DNA from 2 places in the Bacillus sp. SH7-1 genome. Region 1 is predicted to be linked to the other one. Evidence: a T-box and tRNA genes for the amino acid it is inferred to sense, from the RefSeq annotation. Region 1 holds a T-box; the other holds one or more tRNA genes.

What was found. The T-box of region 1 lies ahead of ileS2 (isoleucine--tRNA ligase). A T-box ahead of a tRNA ligase gene usually reads a tRNA of that ligase, here a tRNA-Ile.
Region 2: it encodes a tRNA-Ile, which carries the amino acid that the T-box ahead of ileS2 (isoleucine--tRNA ligase) is inferred to sense. The anticodon was not compared.

What each region holds. Positions count from the first base shown of each region.
Region 1 is NZ_QNUD01000009.1:206,925-219,114, forward strand. It holds gene uraA (uracil permease) at 1-526, opposite strand, end outside; gene pyrR (bifunctional pyrimidine operon transcriptional regulator/uracil phosphoribosyltransferase) at 673-1,215, opposite strand; gene DN390_RS09985 (RluA family pseudouridine synthase) at 1,419-2,327, opposite strand; gene lspA (lipoprotein signal peptidase LspA) at 2,332-2,790, opposite strand; gene DN390_RS09995 (TraR/DksA C4-type zinc finger protein) at 2,915-3,244, opposite strand; gene ileS2 (isoleucine--tRNA ligase) at 3,399-6,164, opposite strand; T-box leader at 6,236-6,460, opposite strand; gene divIVA (septum site-determining protein DivIVA) at 6,512-7,018, opposite strand; gene DN390_RS10010 (YlmH family RNA-binding protein) at 7,108-7,875, opposite strand; gene DN390_RS10015 (YggT family protein) at 7,891-8,154, opposite strand; gene DN390_RS10020 (cell division protein SepF) at 8,161-8,631, opposite strand; gene DN390_RS10025 (YggS family pyridoxal phosphate-dependent enzyme) at 8,651-9,325, opposite strand; gene pgeF (peptidoglycan editing factor PgeF) at 9,322-10,140, opposite strand; gene DN390_RS10035 (YlmC/YmxH family sporulation protein) at 10,258-10,542, opposite strand; gene sigG (RNA polymerase sporulation sigma factor SigG) at 10,706-11,485, opposite strand; gene sigE (RNA polymerase sporulation sigma factor SigE) at 11,642-12,190, opposite strand, start outside.
Region 2 is NZ_QNUD01000030.1:86-12,275, reverse strand. It holds gene glgB (1,4-alpha-glucan branching protein GlgB) at 1-1,878, opposite strand, end outside; gene DN390_RS21880 (CalY family protein) at 2,348-2,953, shown strand; gene DN390_RS21875 (S8 family serine peptidase) at 2,986-7,209, shown strand; gene DN390_RS21870 (L-lactate dehydrogenase) at 7,378-8,322, opposite strand; gene DN390_RS21865 (DUF4179 domain-containing protein) at 8,902-9,930, opposite strand; gene DN390_RS21860 (sigma-70 family RNA polymerase sigma factor) at 9,923-10,453, opposite strand; tRNA gene DN390_RS21855 (tRNA-Glu) at 10,669-10,740, opposite strand; tRNA gene DN390_RS21850 (tRNA-Ser) at 10,747-10,837, opposite strand; tRNA gene DN390_RS21845 (tRNA-Asn) at 10,845-10,919, opposite strand; tRNA gene DN390_RS21840 (tRNA-Ile) at 10,927-11,003, opposite strand; tRNA gene DN390_RS21835 (tRNA-Gly) at 11,014-11,084, opposite strand; tRNA gene DN390_RS21830 (tRNA-Lys) at 11,098-11,173, opposite strand; tRNA gene DN390_RS21825 (tRNA-Thr) at 11,184-11,259, opposite strand; tRNA gene DN390_RS21820 (tRNA-Phe) at 11,274-11,349, opposite strand; tRNA gene DN390_RS21815 (tRNA-Asp) at 11,361-11,436, opposite strand; tRNA gene DN390_RS21810 (tRNA-Met) at 11,440-11,516, opposite strand; tRNA gene DN390_RS21805 (tRNA-Ser) at 11,545-11,637, opposite strand; tRNA gene DN390_RS21800 (tRNA-Ile) at 11,655-11,731, opposite strand; tRNA gene DN390_RS21795 (tRNA-Met) at 11,736-11,812, opposite strand; tRNA gene DN390_RS21790 (tRNA-Ala) at 11,833-11,905, opposite strand; tRNA gene DN390_RS21785 (tRNA-Pro) at 11,921-11,994, opposite strand; tRNA gene DN390_RS21780 (tRNA-Arg) at 12,005-12,078, opposite strand; tRNA gene DN390_RS21775 (tRNA-Leu) at 12,082-12,170, opposite strand; tRNA gene DN390_RS21770 (tRNA-Gly) at 12,187-12,190, opposite strand, start outside.

The DNA.
Region 1 (12,190 bases):
CGAATATCGAGCATATAATTGTAATTGCTAATGTTACTAATGCTACTGAAAAGTGTGTAAAGCTATATTTGCCATCCGCACCGTTCATCGCCATGTTCACTGCTGTATGTGCTAAAGCTAGACCGATTACCATTACTACTGGACCAACTACGATTGGCGGAAGTAATTTCATAATCCACTCTGATCCTGATTTCTTAATTCCGAGTGAGATTAAGATGTACACAAGTCCTGCTAGCAAACCACCGAGCATTGCCGCTCCAGGCCCCCCTGCTGTTTTCGCTGTAATAATCGGTGCGATAAAGGCGAATGATGATCCTAGGTAGGCCGGTACTTGACCTTTCGTTATAAGAAGAAACGCTAACGTTCCTAATCCACTTGATATTAATGCTACTGACGGATTCAATCCTGTTAAAAACGGAACAAGCACTGTTGATCCAAACATCGCGAACAAATGTTGTATACTTAAAAATAACCATTTTCCCGGTTTCGGTACTTCATTAACGTCTAACACTGGCTTTTGTTCCATTGTTACATCCTCCTTCAGTTTAATTCTTTGCAATAAAAAAACTCTTTGTGCCTGTGCACAAAGAGTCCTACACTTTCGTATGCCAAATTTGACATATGAAAGCCAAGACCCTTTGGCAGCCTCACAGGACTACATTTAAAAGGGCTTTACTTATCGTATATGCTTACTCGATCTTGTTGATCTGTCTCTTGCAAATCAACTTCGATACGCTCTTCACTTGATGTTGGAATGTTCTTTCCTACATAATCAGCGCGAATTGGTAGTTCACGATGACCTCTATCAACAAGAACTGCTAGTTGGATTTGTGATGGTCTACCTAAATCCATAAGAGCATCCATTGCTGCTCGAACTGTTCTGCCTGTATATAATACATCATCCACAAGGATAACTTTTTTCTTCGTAATATCTACAGGGATATCAGAACCTTTTACAAGTGGTTCTTCATTTTTCGATTGTAGTGTTAGGTCATCACGGTATAACGTAATATCTAACTCTCCAACTTCCATTTCTTTTCCTTCAATTTGACCAATTCGTTCTGCCAAACGTTGTGCAATAAAAATTCCACGAGTTTTAATTCCGACAAGAACACAATTATCGACACCTTTATTTCGTTCCACGATTTCATGACTAATTCGTGTTAAAGCGCGGCGAATCATTTGGTCATCTAAAACGACAGCTTTCTCTTGCATGCTCTACACCTCCAAGCTTTTTTTCTTGCGTGAGAGTAATGGTATAAAAAAAGTCCTCTCAGCGTGTGCGAGAGGACTTTTGAAAAAAGGGTACAACTACCCTAAGCATTTCAAACCGTTACCTTCTCAACCTCACGGGGCTGTGTTAAAGGATCATTATTTAACTGTTGTCAGTATCTCAGTTTTCTTATGATTTGTCAATACTATTTTCGTAAAACATTTAATGCATCTTCAAACACTTCTGGAATCGGTGCCTCAAACTGAATATATTCACCAGTACGAGGGTGATCAAATCCTAAAATACCTGCATGAAGTGCTTGTCCATTCATATCTAATGTTTTCTTTGGTCCATACTTTGGATCTCCAGCAAGTGGATAGCCAATATATTTCATATGAACACGAATTTGGTGCGTACGTCCTGTTTCTAAGCGACATTCTACAAGTGTAAAATCTTTGAAACGCTCTAACACTTGGAAGTGAGTAACAGCGTTCTTACCGTTTTCATCAACTGTCATACTTTGACGCTCTTTCTTATCGCGACCAATCGGAGCATCAATCGTTCCCTTATCATGCGGGATAACACCGTGTACAATCGCTTTGTAACGTCTTGTTACTGTTTTTGCTACAAGTTGATTTACAAGTGATTCGTGTGCCATATCATTTTTAGCGACCATTAATAGGCCAGATGTATCCTTATCAATACGATGCACGATACCAGGACGCATTACACCGTTAATACCTGATAAATCTGTACAATGATGCATAAGACCATTCACAAGCGTACCACTTGTATGACCTGGTGCTGGATGTACAACCATACCACGTGGCTTATTTACAACAAGTACATCTGCATCTTCATAATAAATTTCTAAGTTCATATCTTCTGCTTGAATATCTAACGCTTCTGGCTCAGGAATCGTTACTGTAATTTCATCATTCTCTTTAACTTTATAATTTACTTTTACCGATTTCCCATTAACTGTTACAACATCATCTTTAATCCATTGCTGTACTTGTGAACGTGACCATTCACTGTTTATTTCTGCAACGAATTTATCAATTCGCTCATTTTTTTGCTCTTCTGCAACTGTTACTTGTACTACTTCACTCATTCAATTACTCCTTCGCTTTCTTACCTTCTAATAATGTTTGAATAATAATTAATACAACACCAATACATAATGCTGAATCAGCTATATTAAATACTGGATAGTTGTACGAGAAAATATACACGTGAATGAAATCCACTACTTCTTGTCTAAATACACGATCAATAAAGTTACCAATTGCTCCGCCTAATATTAGACCTAATGAAATTCCTAGAAGCTTGTCTGTTTTCGCATATTTTTTCATATAAAATACGATAAATACTACAAAAATGACTGTAATAATGTAGAAGAACCACATTTTATTTTCTAAAATCCCCCAGGCAGCTCCTCTATTTCGATGTGATGTTATGTATAATACATTATCGATAATCGGAATGCTCGTACCCAATTCCATGTTCTTTACAATTAGCCATTTCGATATTTGATCGATGGCAATGACAAATAACGCTATTACATAATATATCATTTTCATTTCCCCCACAAAGACAGTGTACCTCAAAATTTTAGCATAGCTGCAACCTTTTCACAATGAACCTTTATAGAAGAATAAAATAAATTAAAAAAAGGTAATATAATATCGTTGTGCACATTCATACATTTACTTTTTCATAGAAAAATTCATGGATAGTACGGGCAGTCGGCATCGTTTTCATTTGTTTTACCGAAATTACTCTCCCTGTTTCTTCACAAATACCATACATATCTATTTCCATTTTAAATAATGCACGTTCTACATCTTTTAAATCCTCTTTTATATCATGTAATAGCAGTTTTTTCTTTATCTCTTCCTTAATTTCATATCCAAGCTCTTCGCTAAACTCTGTATCATATTTGTGCATGACCTCTTTAGCTAGTCTCTCTTGCAATTCTTTTCTCATCAATTGCAATTCTTCTTTTATTTCCATATACATTTCATTCACGTGTACATTCCTCCCAGCTGCAATGTACGATTAGTGTGTCCGAAATTTATATGCTTACCTCTCACACATTTTTCCTTCATAGGAAAGAGAGTGAAAGTTATTTCAATATACCATCAATAAAAAATGACTGCACTTTACGTGCAGTCATTTTTTATTATTTTACATAATTTTCTTTAACAACTGTTGCACAACGCTCACATAATGTTTCATGTTCAGCATCTTTACCAATTGTTTCTGAAACTACCCAACAACGTTCACATGTTTCACCAGTTGCTTGAGCAACAACAACCGCTGTATGTTCATACTTAGGCGCATCTGCTGGCGCTTCTTCCATCAGACCACCAAGCTTATACTCAGAAACGATGAATAATTGCTTTAAGTCTTCGCTAATAGACTCTAACATAGCCTTCATTTCTGCAGTTGGATATAACGTAATGCTTGCATTTAATGACTTACCGATTACTTTTTCATTACGCGCTACTTCTAACGCTTTTAATACGTCATCACGTAATGTCATAAATGCATCCCATTTTGTTTTCAATGCTTCCGCACCATCTAATTGTACAGCTTCTGGCATATCAGTTAATTGTACACTTTCTTCTGTTACACCCGGAACATATGGCCATACTTCATCAGCTGTATGCGGTAAGATTGGTGTTACAAGTTTTGTCAATGCAACAAGAACATCATATAATACCGTTTGAATTGCACGACGATCTTCATGGTTTGCACCTTCAATGTATAAAATGTCTTTTGCAAAGTCTAAGTAGAATGAACTTAAATCAATTGTACAGAAGTTATGAATTGCATGATATACAGCAGCGAAGTCGTATGTTTCATATGCTTCTTTTACTTTTGTAATTAAGTCATTTAATTTCACTAACATGTAACGATCTACTTCACGAAGTTCAGCTACTGCCACTGTATTTTCACTTGGCTTAAAGTCATCTAAGTTTCCTAATAAGAAACGGAATGTGTTACGGATTTTACGATACACTTCTGCTACTTGTTTTAAAATATCATCTGAAATACGTACATCAGATTGATAGTCAACAGAAGATACCCATAAGCGTAGAATGTCCCCGCCTAATTGATCCATAATTTTCTTCGGTACGACGATGTTTCCAATCGACTTACTCATTTTACGTCCTTCACCATCTAATACGAAACCATGGCTTAATACGCCTTTATATGGAGCTTTACCTGTTACAGCAACTGCTGTTGATAATGAAGAGTTAAACCAACCACGATATTGGTCAGATCCTTCTAAATATAAATCAGCTGGACGTTGTAAGTCTTCGCGCTCTTCTAATACCGCTTGGTGAGAAGAACCTGAGTCGAACCATACATCCATGATGTCTGTTTCTTTACGGAATTCACCATTTGGGCTACCTGGATGTGTAAATCCTTCTGGTAATAGATCTTTCGCTTCACGCTCGAACCATACGTTAGAACCGTGTTCACGGAATAAATCTGCTACATGGTTAATTGTTTCATCTGTAATAATTGGATCACCATTCTCAGCATAGAATACAGGAATTGGCACACCCCATGCACGCTGACGAGAAATACACCAGTCACCACGGTCACGAACCATGTTATGAAGACGAGTTTCGCCCCACGCTGGTACCCATTTTGTTTCCGCAACAGCTTCTAATAACTCTTTACGGAATGCTTCAATAGATGCAAACCACTGTGCTGTCGCACGGAAAATAATTGGTTTTTTCGTTCTCCAATCATGTGGGTATGAATGCGTAATGAATGTTAGTTTCAGTAACGCGCCTACTTCTTCTAATTTTTCTGTAATTGGCTTGTTAGCTTTATCATAGAATAAGCCTTCAAATCCAGGTGCTTCCTCTGTTAATACACCTTTATCATCAACTGGGCAAAGTACTTCTAATCCATACTTTTTACCAACAACGAAGTCATCTTCCCCGTGTCCTGGTGCTGTATGAACACACCCTGTACCTGCATCTGTTGTTACGTGATCTCCTAGCATAACTAATGAATCACGATCGTAGAATGGATGTTTTGCAACTGTATACTCAAGTTTGCTACCTTTTACAGTTTTCACAACTTCAGCATTTTCCCATTCTAACGTTTTTGCAACTGTCTCAAATAGTTCAGACGCAATAATATATTTTTCATCATTTACTTTTACAATGCTGTATTCAAGTTCTGGGTGAACAGAAATACCTAAGTTTGCAGGTAACGTCCAAGGTGTTGTTGTCCAGATAATGAATTTCTCATCACCTTCTAATACGTTCTTTCCATCTTTAACAGGGAATGCTACGTAAATAGATGCTGATTTTTTATCTTGGTATTCAATTTCAGCTTCTGCTAAAGCTGATTCACTCGTTGGAGACCAGTAAACTGGTTTTTGCCCTTTATAGATATAACCTTTTTTCGCCATATCACCAAACACTTTAATTTGTTGTGCTTCATAAGCTGGCTCTAAAGTAATATATGGGTTATCCCAATCAGCACGTACACCTAAACGCTTAAATTGTTCACGTTGACGTTCTACTTGTTCATATGCATACTCTGCACATAACTTACGGAACTCAGCAACTGTCATTTCTTTACGCTTTACACCTTTATTTGTTAAAGCTTGCTCAATTGGTAAACCGTGCGTATCCCAACCTGGAACATATGGTGCACAGTAACCAGTCATTGATTTATAACGAACAATAAAGTCTTTTAATACTTTATTTAATGCATGTCCCATATGAATGTCACCATTTGCATATGGAGGTCCATCATGCAGTACGAATAAAGGACGACCTTTTGTATGTTCTTGTACCTTTTCATAAATATTCATTTCAGCCCACTGTTCTTGCATTGCAGGCTCACGTTTTGGTAAATTCCCACGCATTGGGAACTCTGTTTTTGGCATTAGTAATGTATTTTTGTACTCCATGCTCAATTCCTCCTTACATGTATAAAAGAAAGACTTAAAAAACGGAATAAAAAAGAGACTTTCTCATCCCAAAAAGGGACGAGAAAGTCTCCCGCGGTACCACCCTAGTAGATCCTATACGTATGTATACAATCCTCTTTATATTCTTAACGCGAATATACGCCTACGCTTACTCTATTTGTTCAGCGCGGAACTCCAGGGTGATATTCCCATTATCTCCTTATCCTGAGCTTACACCATCCTCAGTTCGCTATATAAGGTATGAAAAAGGTACTTATCCCTATCTTCGTTTTTCTTAATAAATATGTTGTTTAAAATTATATGTAATAATGAGAAAAACGTCAAGCTTACACTGTTTCTTCTTTTTTCAACAGTTCATCTACTTCGTCTTCTAACTCAATTAGTTTATCCCAATCATCGTTGTTTAACATTTCAAGCTGTGTTTCTAATAACATACGGAAACGAGTGCGGAATACTTTCGCTTGTTTCTTCAGCTCTTCAATATCAAAAGCAACCTTTCTTGATTTTACTAATGCTTCGTTAATAATACGGTCTGCATTCTTTTCCGCTTCACGTACGATTAATTTTGCTTCTTTTTGTGCATTACGTTTTACTTCTTCCGCTGCTTCTTGTGCAACAACGATAGATTTGTTTAGCGTATCTTCAATATTAGAAAAATGATCTAACTTTCCTTCTAATTGCGCAACTTTTTCTTCTAAAGCTTTTTTCTCACGAATGACTAATTCATAATCTTTGATAATTTGATCAAGAAACTCATTTACTTGATCCTCATCATAGCCACGGAATCCGCGACCAAATTCTTTGTTATGAATATCTAATGGTGTTAACGGCACAACGCCACCTCCAAGTAGTTATCTAAATTTCCTCTTTCAATTATATCTTTTCTTCGACAAAATAGGAGGATTTCCTTCTAAAAAACCAATCATTTTAGTATACCATACAAAATTCTCCATTTGTCGCGCTTTGTTCTACCTTCTACAGAAAACAATTTACTTCGTCCATATCCTCTCACTGAAAAAACATCTCCTGGATAACATTCATAAGAGGTTTGCTCCACTGTTTTCCAATTCACTTTTACTAGTCCATTTTTTATGAAAGGTTGTACTTTCTGTCTGGATATATGTAACATTTCAGCTAACATAACATCTAAACGAAGTGAAGAAACCGTTCCAGATTTCTCTCCCCACGTTTCTTGCATCTGTAGAATTTTTTCTCCTTGCACTGGTGATAAGGAAACTTTCACTTTCCCTATCGATTGTAAGTTAATCTCAATATAAGATACAACTTCTTTCGCGACTATAATTTGGGCACGATTTTCTTGAAGCAAAATATCTCCACATTTTTCTCTCGTTAAACCAAGAGACATAAATGTACCTAATATTTGCCTATGTTCTAGCGTATAAAACTTGGAAGGATAGTCAATTTCTAATACCTCTACTTGAAATTCCTCTTCATTTACTACTAGATAGTCCGGATAAATGAGTGCTCTTTTACGCTCTGCATGAGGTGTTGCACCATCAAACTGTACAGCAACATCCCCTTGTCCTATTACCATAGTGACAATTTGTTGTTGCCTTGGATCAAGGAAATCTGTTAGTTTCACTTGATGGTACTCCGCTGCTCGCTTCCACTCTAACACCTTATCCACAAAGACCTCCTCATCGGGTCTGAAATGTTCATAGATGCTCATGTATTTAACCTCTTACTATAAGAAATAGCGGAATATACTTACTAAACCATTCGTAGCAAGCTTTAACGCAAAAATCGCAACGAGTGGAGAGATATCAATCATACCAAGCGGCGGAATAAATCTGCGAAATGGTTCTAAATACGGTTCACAAATACGCGCAAGAAAATCTCCGAAAGTTGATTCCTTTGCACCTGGGAACCATGATAGGAGAATGTAAATAATAAGTGCCCACGAGTAAATCTCGATAGCAGTAATTAAAACGTTTAAAACTGTTACCATGGCGTATTACCACCTCTTTATATTTGTGTCTTCTTCTTCACCGAATAACTCTGAAATTGCACCAACAATATCTACATTTTCAGGCGTACACATAAATGTTTTCGGTCCTATTTTTTGAATGTCCCCGCCTATAGCGTATACAGTACCACTTAAAAAGTCAACGATACGTACAGCTTGATCAGTAGACATTCGTTGTAAATTAATCACAACAGCTCGTCTACCTTTTAAATGGTCCGCAATCCCTTGCGCTTCCGAATATGTGCGTGGTTCTAATAAAACAACTTTTGAAGATTGCTTTGCTGTTTCAATGCTCACAACATTTTGTTTCGGTTGCGCTTTTGGAAACGTAACATCTTGTTGTTCTGGCGGATCTTGCTGCTTCTTCATGTCTGTTTGCTCCTTTTCATAACTATATTGAGCTGCTTCTTTTTCTTCCGGTGTATCAAAAAAGAAGTACTTTACTTTTGACCAACTCATAATAAGATTCTCCTTCCTTTTACGCTTTTCCTACTAAAATCGTCCCCAAACGAATATATGTAGCACCTTCTTCAATCGCAATCGTGTAATCATTAGACATTCCCATTGATAATTCTTTACATGGCGCATGTAATAATTCTAGCTCCTGCACCTCTGTTTGTAGCATACGTAACTCCTTAAAACAGCGTCTGATTTCTTCTTCTTCTTCTGTAAACGGAGCCATTGTCATTAGTCCCACCACTTCAATCTTATCCAATTCTTGCAAACTTTGAATAAAAGAAATGGTTTCTTCTATTGCCAACCCTTGCTTTGATTCTTCAGATGATGTTTTCACTTGAATAAAACATTTCACTTTCTTATCCGCACGTTTTTGAATTTCTTTTGCAAGTGAAAGACGATCTAACGAATGTAAATAATCGATTTCATTAATGATTTCTTTTACTTTTCTCGTTTGTAATGATCCAATAAAATGCCAATTCACTTTTGAACCGAAATGCTCGTACTTCTGTAAGAAACCTTCATTTCTATTTTCACCTAAATCGATAATTCCAGCTTCAATTACTTCATTCGTTTTTTCAATTCCTACCGTTTTTGTAACCGCAACGAGTTTAATATCTTGCAACGAACGTCCCGCTCGTGCGCAAGATTGTTTAATTGCTTCGTTTACAGTTGTTAAATTTTTTTGTACTGTCACTTGCTTTCTTCCTCCTTAAAACCTATGAAACTCAACATTCTCCCCGTCTTACCTTGATCACGACGATGAGAGAAAAATAGTTGTTCTTCACAGCTTGTACAAAGAGATGACATTACAATATTCTCTTCTTTTATGCCTGCTTGTACACATAATATACGATTAATTTCTTTTAAATTAATTGCATACTGCCCATCAGAAATTTTTTTATAAGGGACAGAACCGTTTACTACTTGTTCTGCCGCTGTTAACACTCGATCATCAACAACGTAACAACAAGATCCAATTGCTGGTCCAATTGCAACTTGAATTTCATCACTTGAAATCCCTTCTGCATTCCATTTTTGAATCATTTCTTTTGCAATCTCTTTTACAGTCCCTTTCCATCCAGCATGCGCAAGTCCTATCATACCATGTGATGGTGCATAAAAATAGAGTGGAACACAATCCGCGTAACAAGATGTTAGAAGAACATCATTATTAGTCGTATAAATGCCATCTGTTTTTGAAATGCCGTCTTCATATGAATAGACGCCGCTTCCTTTTTCCTGTTGTCCTACTTTTTCAACATGATGATCATGAACTTGTTCAGAGCAAATCCAGTTTTCTAATGGTTTTTGTAACTTATTAGCTAAAATGCGTCTGTTTTCATGAACGTTCTCCACGATATCATTCACATGTAATCCTAAATTCATCGCATGAAAGGAGCCCGTACTTACCCCACCATCTTTTGTCGTAAATCCAGCAGTAATGTTTCCAAGTTCTTTCCACGCTTGTAAATACAGTATATCGTCCACATATTTAAATGGTTCTCTCATAAGGCTGCTCCTTTTAATTAAAATAACATAAAAAAGCATGGTACTTCCTGTCTATTTTACCATACTTTTATTTTTTCATAATCCTAACAGAAAAAAAAGAGGAATTTGTAATATTCTTTATGAAATTGTCGGTGTTTGTATTGATTCTGTTACAGAATTAACAGGATTTACTCTAACAAGTATGACATCTTCCCCAATTTTCATAATTTCCTCCCAAGGAATTACAATTTCTACATCTTTCCCAAAAATCCCTAACATACGTGCCTGTTTGGAAATAATGATAGATTTAATCTTCCCTGTGTTCATATCGATTTCGATATCTCCAATATTTCCAAGCCTTTTTCCATCTGACACATTTATTATGTCTTTCATCTGCAACTCCGAAATTCGTATCACTTTCATCCCCCCTTATATATGACGAATAAAAAAATACTGTTTCTCAAATTAACAGGAAGCACCCTTTACTAATTCCATACTATTTTCATTATATGAACACAGCTACCCTACTATGAGTGCAAACAAACTATATTACATATAAAAAGGTCTCACCATAAATGGTGAAACCTTATCCTTGAATCGTCTTATTCATTTGTTTAATAGCTGATTTCTCTAAACGTGACACTTGCGCTTGAGAAATCCCAATTTCTTCTGCAACTTCCATTTGTGTTTTGCCTTGAAAGAAACGTTTTCTAATAATCATTTTCTCACGATCATTTAAACGCTTCATCCCTTCTTTCAGTGCTAGCTCTTCAACCCACTGCTCGTCCTTTTGTTTTTCATCACTTAACTGATCCATAACAAAGATGGGATCTCCTCCATCGTTATAAATCGGCTCAAATAATGAAACTGGATCTTGAATCGCATCTAAAGCAAAAACAATTTCTTCATGAGTCACTTCAAGTACTTTTGCAATATCCATCGCTGTTGGTTCTTTTGAATTTTCTGCAATCAACTTTTCTCTTACTTGTAACGCTTTATACGCAATATCTCGTAATGAGCGAGATACGCGAATTGGATTGTTATCACGCAAATATCTGCGTATTTCCCCAATAATCATCGGCACAGCATACGTTGAAAATTTTACATTTTGGCCTAAATCAAAGTTATCAATGGATTTCATAAGTCCAATGCAACCAACTTGAAATAAATCGTCAACATATTCTCCTCTGTTATTAAATCTTTGGATGACGCTCAGTACAAGACGTAAGTTTCCATTCACTAATTTCTCTCTTGCGCTTATCTCTCCACTTTGCATTTCACGAAATAATTTACGCATTTCATCATTTTTTAGTACGGGAAGTTTAGCTGTATCAACACCGCAAATTTCTACTTTGTTTCTCGTCAAAGTGTTCCCTCCTATCGGGAGTTGCTGTACAGTGTAAAGTATTTCCTTTGAAGGGGATTTTATGCATGCGGTTTTCTCTTCATTTTTCATTTTAGTTGTCTCTCCTCATACAACTAAAGAGAATAAGACCAGCCTAGATAACGGCTGGTCTTATTCTTACACCATTTTATTAAATTCTTTTCGTAATCTTTTTATGATTCTTTTTTCTAAACGCGAAATGTATGACTGTGAAATCCCAAGCATATCCGCCACATCTTTTTGCGTCTTTTCCTCTCCTCCAGCAAGCCCAAACCGAAGTTCCATAATTTGTTTTTCACGATCATTTAATTGATGTAATGCTTTCATTAGAAGATGACGATCCACAGTAGCTTCTAAATCTTTTGTAATAATATCATCGTCTGTACCTAATACATCAGATAACAAAAGTTCATTCCCATCCCAATCGATGTTAAGCGGTTCATCAAAAGAAACTTCTGAACGATTTTTGTTATTTCGGCGCAAATGCATTAAAATTTCATTTTCTATACAACGCGAGGCATATGTTGCTAATTTTATTTTCTTTTCTGGATTAAATGTATTGACTGCTTTAATAAGACCGATTGTTCCTATACTAATTAAATCTTCAATATTTATCCCTGTATTTTCAAACTTTCTTGCTATATATACAACTAGCCGTAAGTTGCGTTCAATTAGTAATGATCTTGC
Region 2 (12,190 bases), on a different contig from region 1:
TTTGCTCCCCTTTCTCGTCTTCACTGGTCGTAATATGGATACGCCAAATGGTGGAATTGTAATTTCTACATGTGCCGCTTGATTATGATACGGTTCTTGAATCGCCTTAAGACGCTTCTTATTCACTTGCCCTGATCCGCCATATTGCTCAGCATCACTATTTAAAATCTCGTTATAATACTCGAAATCTGGTACACCTACTTTATAGTTTTCATATGTAGCTTTCGTAAAATTACATACGACAACTAACGCATCTTCTTGTTTATCCCCTTGGCGGATAAAAGAGAAAATACTTTGCTCATTATTATTAGCATCAATCCACTGAAATCCTTCAGGCGAATGATCAAGCTGCCAAAGTGGTTTAGAGCGCTTATACAATGCTATGAGCTCTTTAAAGTAATCATGCATATAACGATGCATTTCAAAATCATGTAAATTCCAATCTAAATCTCCAAGGTCTTTCCACTCATCAAACTGCCCAAATTCTCCTCCCATGAAAAGTAATTTCTTTCCTGGGTGAGTAAAGAAATATCCATATAACAAACGAAGTTGAGCAAACTTATCCCAGTAATCTCCTGGCATTTTATTTAATAACGACTTTTTCCCATGAACGACTTCATCATGAGAAAGCGGTAATATAAAGTTTTCAGAGTAAGCATATAGTATAGAAAACGTCATTTTCTCATGAATATACTTCCTGTACTCAGGCGCACACTCCATATACTTCAGCACATCATTCATCCAGCCCATATTCCATTTGTAATTGAACCCAAGCCCACCTTCATACGTTGGGGCTGTTACAAGTGGCCAAGCTGTTGAATCTTCTGCTGTCATAAGAAAATCTTCATCTTCTGCAAACACCGCTTCATTTAACTCTCGTAAAAATGCAACAGCGTGCTCATTACTTTGCTCTTGCCCTTCTTTATTCCAATACAACATATTCGCAACTGCATCCACCCTGAAACCGTCAATATGGAAATATCTCATCCAAAATAACGCATTTGAAATTAAGAAATTACGTACTTCCCTCTTTCCTAAATCAAAATTAACAGTTCCCCATACTGGATTTTCTTGCACATCTTTATCTTTATATTCATAAGTCGGTGTCCCATCAAACAAATATAAACCGTGAGCATCTTTACAAAAATGCCCCGGCACCCAATCTAAAATGACACCGATTCCATATTTATGACATTCATCGACAAAATGCATCAAATCATGTGGCGTGCCGAATCTACTCGTTGCTGCATAATATCCCGTCCCTTGGTATCCCCAAGAACGATCATATGGATGCTCAACAAGCGGCATAATTTCAATATGTGTAAATTGATGTTCCACCACATAAGGAATGAGTTCTTCTGCCATTTCCCTGTAAGAATACAGTGTTCCGTCTTCTTTCTTTTTCCAAGAACCGAAATGTAATTCATAAACTGTCATCGCTTCTTTATAAATCGATTTTTTCTTTTTCTTACGGCTCCAGTTTTTATCATTCCATTCATATCCTTTTATATCAAAAACTACAGATGCCGTATTCGGTCTTACTTCTGCATATACAGCATACGGATCTGCCTTAAAAATGACATCACCAGCTATCGTTTCAATCGCATATTTATATATTTCTCTTTCTTCAATATGCGGTATAAATAGGGACCAAATTCCCTCTTCTGTCATTTGTAGCATCTTATGTTGCTCATAATCCCATTCATTAAAATCTCCAACAACACTCATTGCTTTCGCATGAGGAGCCCATACTGTAAATCGTACACCTCGCATCTCATCTTCCGTCACAACATGTGCGCCAAAGATGTTATAACTGTCATAGTACTTTTCTGTATGAAACTCATCTCGTTTCACTTCTTCACAATTTATTACACTCAATATGTTCACCTCACTAAGATGACAGAATTTTTTATACTTTACCAATTCTGCGAAAAACTGAAATATCCTTGTTAATTTATAAAAAATATACGTTTTTTTCTTAAAAATGTTTAATTTTTTTCACATTTCTATATAAAATATCGAATTTTGACGAATATTCATTGAAAACGCTTCATTTCCTACTACCCTTTTATCCTATTATTTATTTCTCAACCCCTATTTTATTAGATTCATACTGTTTTTCACGCTATTTTTCACTTAAATTCGTAGTAATATAATCTGTCATAAAAAAATGTTTCTCAACATTTTTTGTCACAATTTTATTGAAATGGAAAATTCATAAGCATATACTTGTTCTCAATAAAGAACGACGACTTTTCGTAACTACAATTCATAGCGGACTACTATGTTTACTTATTTATCCTTGTTACGAACGGTCGTCATAAAAATTTAATTAGGGGGCTTTCTTATGTCATTAAAACAAAAGGTTGGAATGGGAGTTGTCACAGCTTCACTTGGCTTATCCCTTACATTCGGCGGTGTATTCGCCTATTTCAGTGATTCTGAAACATCGAATAATTCATTTCAAGCGGGAACACTAGACCTTTCTATTAATCCAAGTGTAATCGTTGATGTGAAAGATTTAAAGCCTGGTGATTTTATTGAAAAAAATTTCAAGCTTGAAAATAAAGGGTCATTGGATATTGCAAAAGTAGCACTTGAAACATCCTATGAAGTTACAGATGCAAAGAAAAATAATGATGATGAAGATTTAGGCGATCACATCATCGTTACATTTTTAGTGAATGATGGAAAGCCATCTAATCCAAACGATGATCATGAGATTTTGTGGGAAACAAAACTATCAGAATTAAAAACTATGAAACCCGAAGATGTAGCTACTTCTCTAGAACGTCATAACTTAATAGACGGCATCCCATCCGGTGAAACAGATTCCTTACACGTTCTCTTCTCCTTTGAAGACAACGACCAAGATCAAAATAAATTCCAGGGTGATTCCTTACAGTTAAACTGGACATTCCATGCAGAGCAAACACCAGGCACAGAGAAATAATTTTTAAAATATAAATTATCGGAGGCTTATACATGAAAAAGAAAAATCGTTTTGTTACCGGAATTGTAACGGCTGGCGTTCTGTTTTCAACTGCCTTTCCGTTCAATGTACTTGCTGAAAATCCTATTAACCAAATTGACTCTTCAAACGCCCAGTCTTTACTATCAAAACTTTCTAAAGAACAGCGTCAGGCATTACAAACGTTAGATGCCAATCCTGGTTTTACTATTTCGCCAGATATTAATACGAGTAGTTCCGAACCAGTAAATATCATTGTAGAATTTCAAACTGCGCCAGTAAAGATTAATGAATTAAAACAAAAAGAAAAAGGGTTACAGGCTGCTCCTGAAAATATAAAAGCACGTATTGATCAAGAACATGAGGAATTCCAAAAAGGACTAAAACGTCTTTATCAATTCAGCCCATCAGTAAAGTCAGGGAATTTCCAGTCTGTACAAATTAAACGTTCTTATAAACATGCTATAAATGGGGTTGCGCTAACATTACCTGCAAATACAGTTGAAGAATTGTTACGAATTGGGGTTGTAAAACGTATTTGGAAAGATTACGAAGTGAAATTAAATTTACCAAAACAAGCAGAGCAGAAAGCACCTCAAAAACTAACAGATAGTATTCCGCAAATTGGAGTAGATAAGTTACATAGCGAGGGCATTACCGGAAAAGGAATTAAAGTTGGGGTATTAGATACAGGTATTGATTACAATCATCCAGACTTAAAAGACGTGTATAAAGGATATCGTGCAAAACCGGATGAAGATTCTAGTAAGATAGACCCAAACTCCGTAAAAGGTTGGGACTTTATTAGTAACGATGCTGATCCGATGGAAACAACCTATACAGAGTGGCAACAATCTGGTGCTCCTGAATTTGATGATCGTGGTTCTTCCTTCTACACAGCCCACGGTACTCACGTAGCAGGTATCGTTTCTGCTCAAAAGAAAAACACATCAGATTCCGCAGTAAAAGGTGTTGCACCTGACATTGAACTGTATAACTATCGTGTACTCGGTCCATACGGAAGCGGAGATAGTTCTGGTATTATTGCTGCAATCGATAAATCTATTTCTGACGGTATGAACGTTATTAACTTATCGTTAGGTGATGATAGCAACAATCCGCTTGACCCAACGTCTATCGCTGTCAATAACGCGATGCTTTCCGGTGTTGTTACAGTCGTTGCTGCTGGGAACTCTGGTCCAAATCCAGCGACACTCGGATCACCAGGTGCTTCTCCATTTGCGATTACGGTCGGGGCAAGTGACAGTTCTATTTCCTTACCAAAACTATCAGGTCGTGCTGGACAGGTACAATTCCCTAACTTAATTTTATTTGGCAAAAACTTCACTGATAAAATAGAAGATTTCAAAGGACAATCTTTACCTATTGAATCTGTAGGAATCGGTACGCCTGACGAATTTAGTAAAAAAGATGTAAAAGGAAAAATCGCTCTCGTTGCACGTGGCACACTCTCATTTGATGAAAAAATCGCAAATGCGAAACAAGCTGGTGCAAAAGCCGTTATTATTTATAACAATGTGGACGGAGAAATTCCTTTCTACGTTGGCGAAAGTACAAAATACATTCCAGCATTCCGCCTAACGAAAGAAGACGGTGAAAAACTAAAAGCTCAAATCGAACAAGGTAATACATCCTTTACCTTTGACGAACTTAGTTATATTCAAACAGAAGGCGATCATCTTGCAGACTTTAGCTCACGCGGCCCTGTTACATCAAATGATGATATTAAACCAGATATTACAGCGCCTGGTGTTGCTGTACTTTCAACAGTGCCTGAATATATTAACGATCCACAAGAAGGCGAAAACTATGACGTTTCCTATGAGCGTATGCAAGGAACATCTATGGCTTCTCCTCATATCGCGGGCGTTGCTGCTCTTATTTTACAAGAACACCCAGAATACTCTCCATTCGATGTAAAGGCGTCTCTTATGAACACAGCTGATGATTTAAAAGAAAAGTATTCTGTATATGAAGTTGGAGCTGGACGAGTAGATGCGTACAACGCCGTTCATACGGAAACAAGTTTTAAAGTGCTAGATACAACAAAAACAGTTGTAAATGATGAAGTAATTGAAGTACCAGAAGAAACCGGATCCATTGCATTCGGGAAGTTTTATCAAAAAGACGGTGAAGCACTTGAACAAAAACGAAGTATAAAAGTGAAAAATCATAATAAACAAGAGAAAAAAGAATTCAAAACAGAAATTTCTTACACACCAGCATCTTCTGCTATTAACGATGCTACCGCAAACGGTGTAAAAGTTTCTGTTCCAGAGACAATTACTCTTGATGCTGGCAAAACAGATGAAATTGAAGCAAAAATTAATGTTCCAGCCGGTGTAAAACAAGGCCGATATGAAGGATATATTCATATTACAAATACGAAAAATAAAGAAGAAACGTATCAAATTCCGTTCTCTATTCGTGTATCAGAGCCTGGTATTGAAAATGCGATATTATCAAGAAAAGCAATTTCAACTGATACATCGAAATTTAATCCATACGGTGAATCATATGTTCACGGGGCATTCCAATTAAATAGCGAACTTGAAACGTTAGATCTTATCGTGAAAGATTCCAAAACAAATAAGGCTCTTGGCTTCATTGGAACGTTAAACACGAGTGGACTAAAAACGGATGTATATTACTACTTAGATTCATTCTTTAACGGCAGAGTGTATCCTTTCACAAATGATCCTGCGAAACCAATTGGTGATGAGAAAATCAACTTACCAGAAGGAGACTACACAATTGAGTTTGTTGGCTATGATAAAGCCGGGAAAGCACGTGTGAAAGGTGATTATGTCGTAATTGATAATACACCACCTGAAGTGAAATTAACTGGATTAAAACCTGGTATTTATGAATTAAATGAAGAGAATTATACAGTGGAAGATGGCAAAAAGGCACTATGGATTAAAGGAAATGTGTACGATTCAAACGTTGACTACTTAAAAGGAAAAGGATTAAACATTACGCAAGAAGCGAATGGCGTTATGTATTATGACTATTCTCCATACTTGCATAAGTTTTTACCTATTAATGCAAATGGTGACTTTAAAGTTGGCATTACTCCTGAATCCTTTAAAGTGGAAGGTCCAATGAACACAGGCGTATATATTTTCGATTATGCAACTGCAGGTCCTGACTATCCAAATGGTGTAAATAACTATTGGTTTATCCCACAAGGAGCTCAATATGCGAAAACTAGTTATGATAAAAAAGAAGTATACAAAAATGATGAACTTACTGTAACCCTAAATGCGAAACACGTAAAACAATTTGTTGCTGGGGAATTTAACGTAAAGTTCCTAGAGAAGAACTTCAAATTTGCAAATGCGAAATTTAATCCTGCTTTTGAAAAACTCCTTGCTGAAAAAGGGGTAACAGCAAAAGTAAATGAACCGAAACTAGAGGCAGGCTCTGTTACAGTTGGCGGTGCTATCGATGACAAAAACTTCGCTGGATTAGATGGTGATTTCCCATTCATTGATGTAACGTTCAAATTAGAAAATGATGAGTTTTATGAGGCAAATGCTCAATTAGAGTCACCAGTGTTTGTATACTGGAAGCCAGGAGAAACAGAGCCAAATAGAATGCGTGTCCTTCAAGATCAATCATTCTCAGTAATGTCCTTAAATTCACTAGTAGAAGGAAATATTAAACCTGGTGCATTCTTAAATGAACGTGGATATTTAGATGAAAAGTTCGATTATACAAAGCTTGGTGTAAAAGTATATGCGACTGATTCTTACCGTCATAAGTTTGAAGGCTCACTAGATAAATACGGATACTTCAAATTAAATGGCCTTCCTGTTAATAAACGCGACTACAACTTATATGTAGAAGTGCCAGGGCATTTAACAAGCCAACTAACAACAAAATTAGGTACTGAAAAAGATGGTAAGCTGCTTGGCCAATATTATTATGCACGCCTTGATGAAAACCTTGCAGGTGATGTAAATGGTGATAAAGTAATTGATATAAAAGATGCTGAAATTATCGCTAGCAACTATGGTAAAAAAGGACTATCTGTGAAAGACGGAGACCTTAACAAAGATGGTATTGTCGACGAAAAAGATATTCGCTTCGTTGAAAAGAACTTCTTGAAAAAAGGACCAGATGCTTCTAAATCACAAACACCTGTGGAAAAATCAAAAAGCGGTACACTGGTAGATATTTTAAAGAAATTAGGATTAACACCTAAAAAATAATAAAGAGCACTCTACGTAAAGTAGAGTGCTCTTTTCTATAAACGACCCTAATCCAGCAAAAGGGGTATATTGGGGATATACAAGGGAAACCGGAAAAGGAATTTATATTAAATTATATAAATTCAGAGGTAGAAAGCAGTGTCCCGCCCCTGAATGATTTATCAATTACTATAGTACTGGTGCCATTGTTTCTTTTAATACTTTTACAGAATGAGCGAATTTCGCTTTTTCATCTTCATTTAACTCAAGTTCTACAATTTCACGTACGCCTTCGCGGTTAATAACAGCTGGGACACCCACGAAAGCATCTTTCTCACCGTATTGTCCTTCAAGGTATGCAGATACAGTTAATACGCTGTTCTCGTTGCTTAAGATTGCTTTAGTTACACGAAGTAGTGACATACCGATTCCGTAGTAAGTTGCACCTTTACGCTCGATGATATGGTAAGCTGCATCACGTACGTTTTCGAAAATTTTATCTAAGTCTTCTTGTTTGTACTGTTCGTTGTTAGCTAAGATTGTTTCTAGTTTTTGTACACCGATAGTAGCGTGGCTCCATACTGGAAGTTCAGTGTCACCGTGTTCACCAACGATGTAAGCATGAACGTTACGTGGATCTACATCTAAGTAGTCACCTAACATGTAACGGAAACGAGCAGAGTCTAAAGTAGTACCAGAACCGATTACGCGCTCTTTTGGTAGACCAGATTCTTTCCAAGTTACGTAAGTTAAAATATCAACTGGGTTAGTTGCGATTAAGAAGATTCCATCGAATCCGCTATCCATAATACCGCGAACGATTTGTTTGAAGATTTTTGTATTTTTCTCAACTAAGTCTAAACGAGTTTCACCTGGCTTTTGTGGTAATCCAGCAGTGATAACTACTAAGTCTGCATCTTTACAATCTGCATAGCTACCGCTCCAAACTTTTGTTGGTGATGGAGAGAATGGTACCGCATGGCTTAAGTCCATTGCTTCCCCTTCTGCTTTTGCTTCATTAACATCTACTAATACGAATTCTTCAGCTACACCTTGGTTGATCATTGAGTAAGCGTAACTACAACCTACAGCTCCTGTTCCTACTAATACTACACGATTGATACCTTTTTTCATGGTAATTTCCCCTCTCTATTGTTCACATCTATTTTTTATGATTGTTTAAGTAATTAATTAAAATACTAATTTAATGTTGTTTAACTTCTTTACACTCATATTGTAGCACGTATCATTGTGAATTACTTCACAAATTATGACCTATTTGTGAACTTTTTCACATAAAGTGTAAAGTTATTGGAATAGGTGTGGAATCCATTTCAATGGAGGCGTTTTCTTTAGATTGTGAAAGGGGATTTTCTTATGTTTTTTGTCGGTAAGTGAAATTAGATCAGCGATTTTTAGAATATATCGACCGTAACTCCAAATATATCAGCGATTTTTTAAATATATCGACCGTAACTCAAATTATATCAGCGATTTTTGCAACATATCGACTTACCGACAAAACTCGACAATGATAACAGTATAAAAAACGCCATCCTTTCTGTATATTTCTACAAAAAGAATAGCGTTTTTGGATTATATGGATACAAATTTATCTTAGCTGAATAGCGATATTTTTTTCATACACGTCAAATTAACATACCATCACTTATTAACAGTCAATAGACATGGAAACCTAGCAAAGCTCTTCAATTATTGTAGCAACACAGTCGTTTTCAAATCTTCAGCACCTCCATTTTTTAATGTAGCATTTAGACCACTAAGATACGTAGGTTCAATTGTTAAGGATTTTGGAGGATTATCCATTGGTGGAAGAGCTAAAACAATATGGTGTCCGTATAGTCCCGTGCTACCAACTTGTAAGCTGACTCCTTCGTAGATTTTTCCTTTATCATCAGTGACAGTATAATCAAGTGCTGGCCAGCTATCATTAACTTCCATTTCATTTGGATAATCAAAGGTCAAATCAATCCTCGTTGAAAGTGAAGAAAAGGCTACTTGATCTACTGTTAATGCATACAGATTATCTTTCGTTAATGTTTTTATATTAGGAGTAAATTTACGAATCTCACCTTCAACTTTTGTAAGAGGAAATGCTACGTTCCATGTACCTGTTTTTCCAAATAAATCTTCTCCATGGACTGAAACATCAATTTTATCACCAAATTCACCGTAATTAGCCAGAGTGAATTCATGCCGCTCGATAATGGTGTTTCGTCCTTTTGACTTCTGTGAAGTAGAACCAATTGCAGCTCTAACTTCTTTCCCATTAATGGTTACATAACTAAATCCAGCTTTCTCTTCATTGCTATTGGAAATAGTATTTTCTCCTTTGTATTCCACCGTGATCACTAAACGTCCGCCATCGTAAACAGCTTCTTTCACATTCATCGTTAAACCACTATGGTTATCTTGTCTTTCAATGGATGTAGCAAGCTCATCCTTTTCAATTTTATCAGAAGCAATATCATTAAATTGTGCATAAATGGGGCCTATAACTGGAACACTCGATAATGTCTTTGCCATAGCAGGAGAAATGAATCCAAAACCTAAAAGAGAAACACATATTCCACAAGCAACAAGACTAGAATACTTGATTGTTTTTTTCCTACGATATTGATTTTTCTTAGCTTGAAGCATGGCTGTTTTTTCTCTTTGAATTAACCGGTCTTCTGGTATAGGAATATCATTGATATGGTGATTAAATTCATCTTTATTCATAACTATATCCCTCCTTTAAAATGGGGCGTAAGGCTTGCTTTGCTCGATGTAATTGAGATTTTATCGTTCCTTCTGGAGAATTAAGAACCTCAGCAATTTCCTTAATAGATAAATCGTGATAATACCTTAATAAAATAATAGTTTTGTAAGTAGGATCTAAGAAATTAAATGCCTCGGTTAAATCCAATGATTGTTCTAATGTATTCATGCTCTCTTCTGTACATAAATTAGCAAATATTTTATCATTCGCAACAAATTGTCTAGAGGATTTTCTTACAAAATCAATGGATTTAAAAACAAGAATTTTGATAATCCAACTTTGAAATTTCTCCGGCTTTTTTAATTTTTTCAGTGAAAGATATGCTTCATAAATTGTTTCTTGGTATATATCCAGTGCATCTTGTTCATTTCTTACATAAGAATAGGCTGTTCGATATAATTTTGGGCGAACAAAAGTAATGAGTTGTTCAAATGCATGATCATTTCCTCTTATTGCTTGTTTTACTAAATAGGCTATGTCCATTTTTATTTCTTCCTCCCTTTACTAATATAGTCGAATGAGAGAATAAAAAGGTTGCAAAAATAAGTGCATATACATCAATCTTCTACAATTTATTGCAATGATTAATACCCAGCATTAAAGAAAAGACACCAGAAATCCATAAAAAAAGCAGACTATTCAAAGTCCACTTTTACACAACAAAAAAGAGATAGCAGATTATGCTATCTCTTTTAGTATGACCCGTACGGGATTCGAACCCGTGTTACCGCCGTGAAAGGGCGGTGTCTTAACCACTTGACCAACGGGCCAATTACTGGCAGAGAAGAAGGGATTCGAACCCTCGCACCGCGTTAGCGATCTACTCCCTTAGCAGGGGAGCCCCTTGAGCCACTTGGGTACTTCTCTATAAATATGGCTCCGCAGGTAGGACTCGAACCTACGACCGATCGGTTAACAGCCGATAGCTCTACCACTGAGCTACTGCGGAACAATTATGGTGGGCCTAAATGGACTCGAACCATCGACCTCACGCTTATCAGGCGTGCGCTCTAACCAGCTGAGCTATAGGCCCATAATTGAAAAGCGGGTGAAGAGAATCGAACTCTCGACCAGAGCTTGGAAGGCTCTTGTTTTACCACTAAACTACACCCGCATTAAATTGTAAATGGTGAGCCATGAAGGACTCGAACCTTCGACCCTCTGATTAAAAGTCAGATGCTCTACCAACTGAGCTAATGGCTCATTTTGAAAGTGGTGCCGACTAGAGGACTTGAACCCCCAACCTACTGATTACAAGTCAGTTGCTCTACCAATTGAGCTAAGTCGGCTTGCGACTTCAAAATGGTGGCTCGGGACGGAATCGAACCGCCGACACGAGGATTTTCAGTCCTCTGCTCTACCGACTGAGCTACCGAGCCTTTATGTAAAATGGCGGTCCCGACCGGGGTCGAACCGGCGATCTCCTGCGTGACAGGCAGGCATGTTAACCACTACACCACGGGACCATTTGGTTGCGGGGACAGGATTTGAACCTGCGACCTTCGGGTTATGAGCCCGACGAGCTACCGTGCTGCTCCACCCCGCGATGATAAAATATTTACTTTAGAAAAAAATGGAGGAGGTAGAGGGATTCGAACCCCCGCGCGACTCTCGCCGCCTGTCGGTTTTCAAGACCGATCCCTTCAGCCGAACTTGGGTATACCTCCGAGATGTAAACGTCTAATGGTGGACCTTGTAGGACTCGAACCTACGACCGGACGGTTATGAGCCGTCTGCTCTAACCAGCTGAGCTAAAGGTCCTTTATGGTAGCGGCGGAGGGGATCGAACCCCCGACCTCACGGGTATGAACCGTACGCTCTAGCCAGCTGAGCTACACCGCCATAAATGATATTAAAATAAGTGGAGCCTAGCGGGATCGAACCGCTGACCTCCTGCGTGCAAGGCAGGCGCTCTCCCAGCTGAGCTAAGGCCCCATGTTTTTGGGAATATCGGGAAGACAGGATTTGAACCTGCGACCCCCTGGTCCCAAACCAGGTGCTCTACCAAGCTGAGCCACTTCCCGTTAATAAAAGCGCGCCCGAGAGGAGTCGAACCCCTAACCTCTTGATCCGTAGTCAAACGCTCTATCCAATTGAGCTACGGGCGCATATGGTGCCGAGGGCGGGGGTCGAACCCGCACGGTGGTCACCCACCGCAGGATTTTAAGTCCTGTGCGTCTGCCTGTTCCGCCACCCCGGCATGTCATATTGAAAATTGGA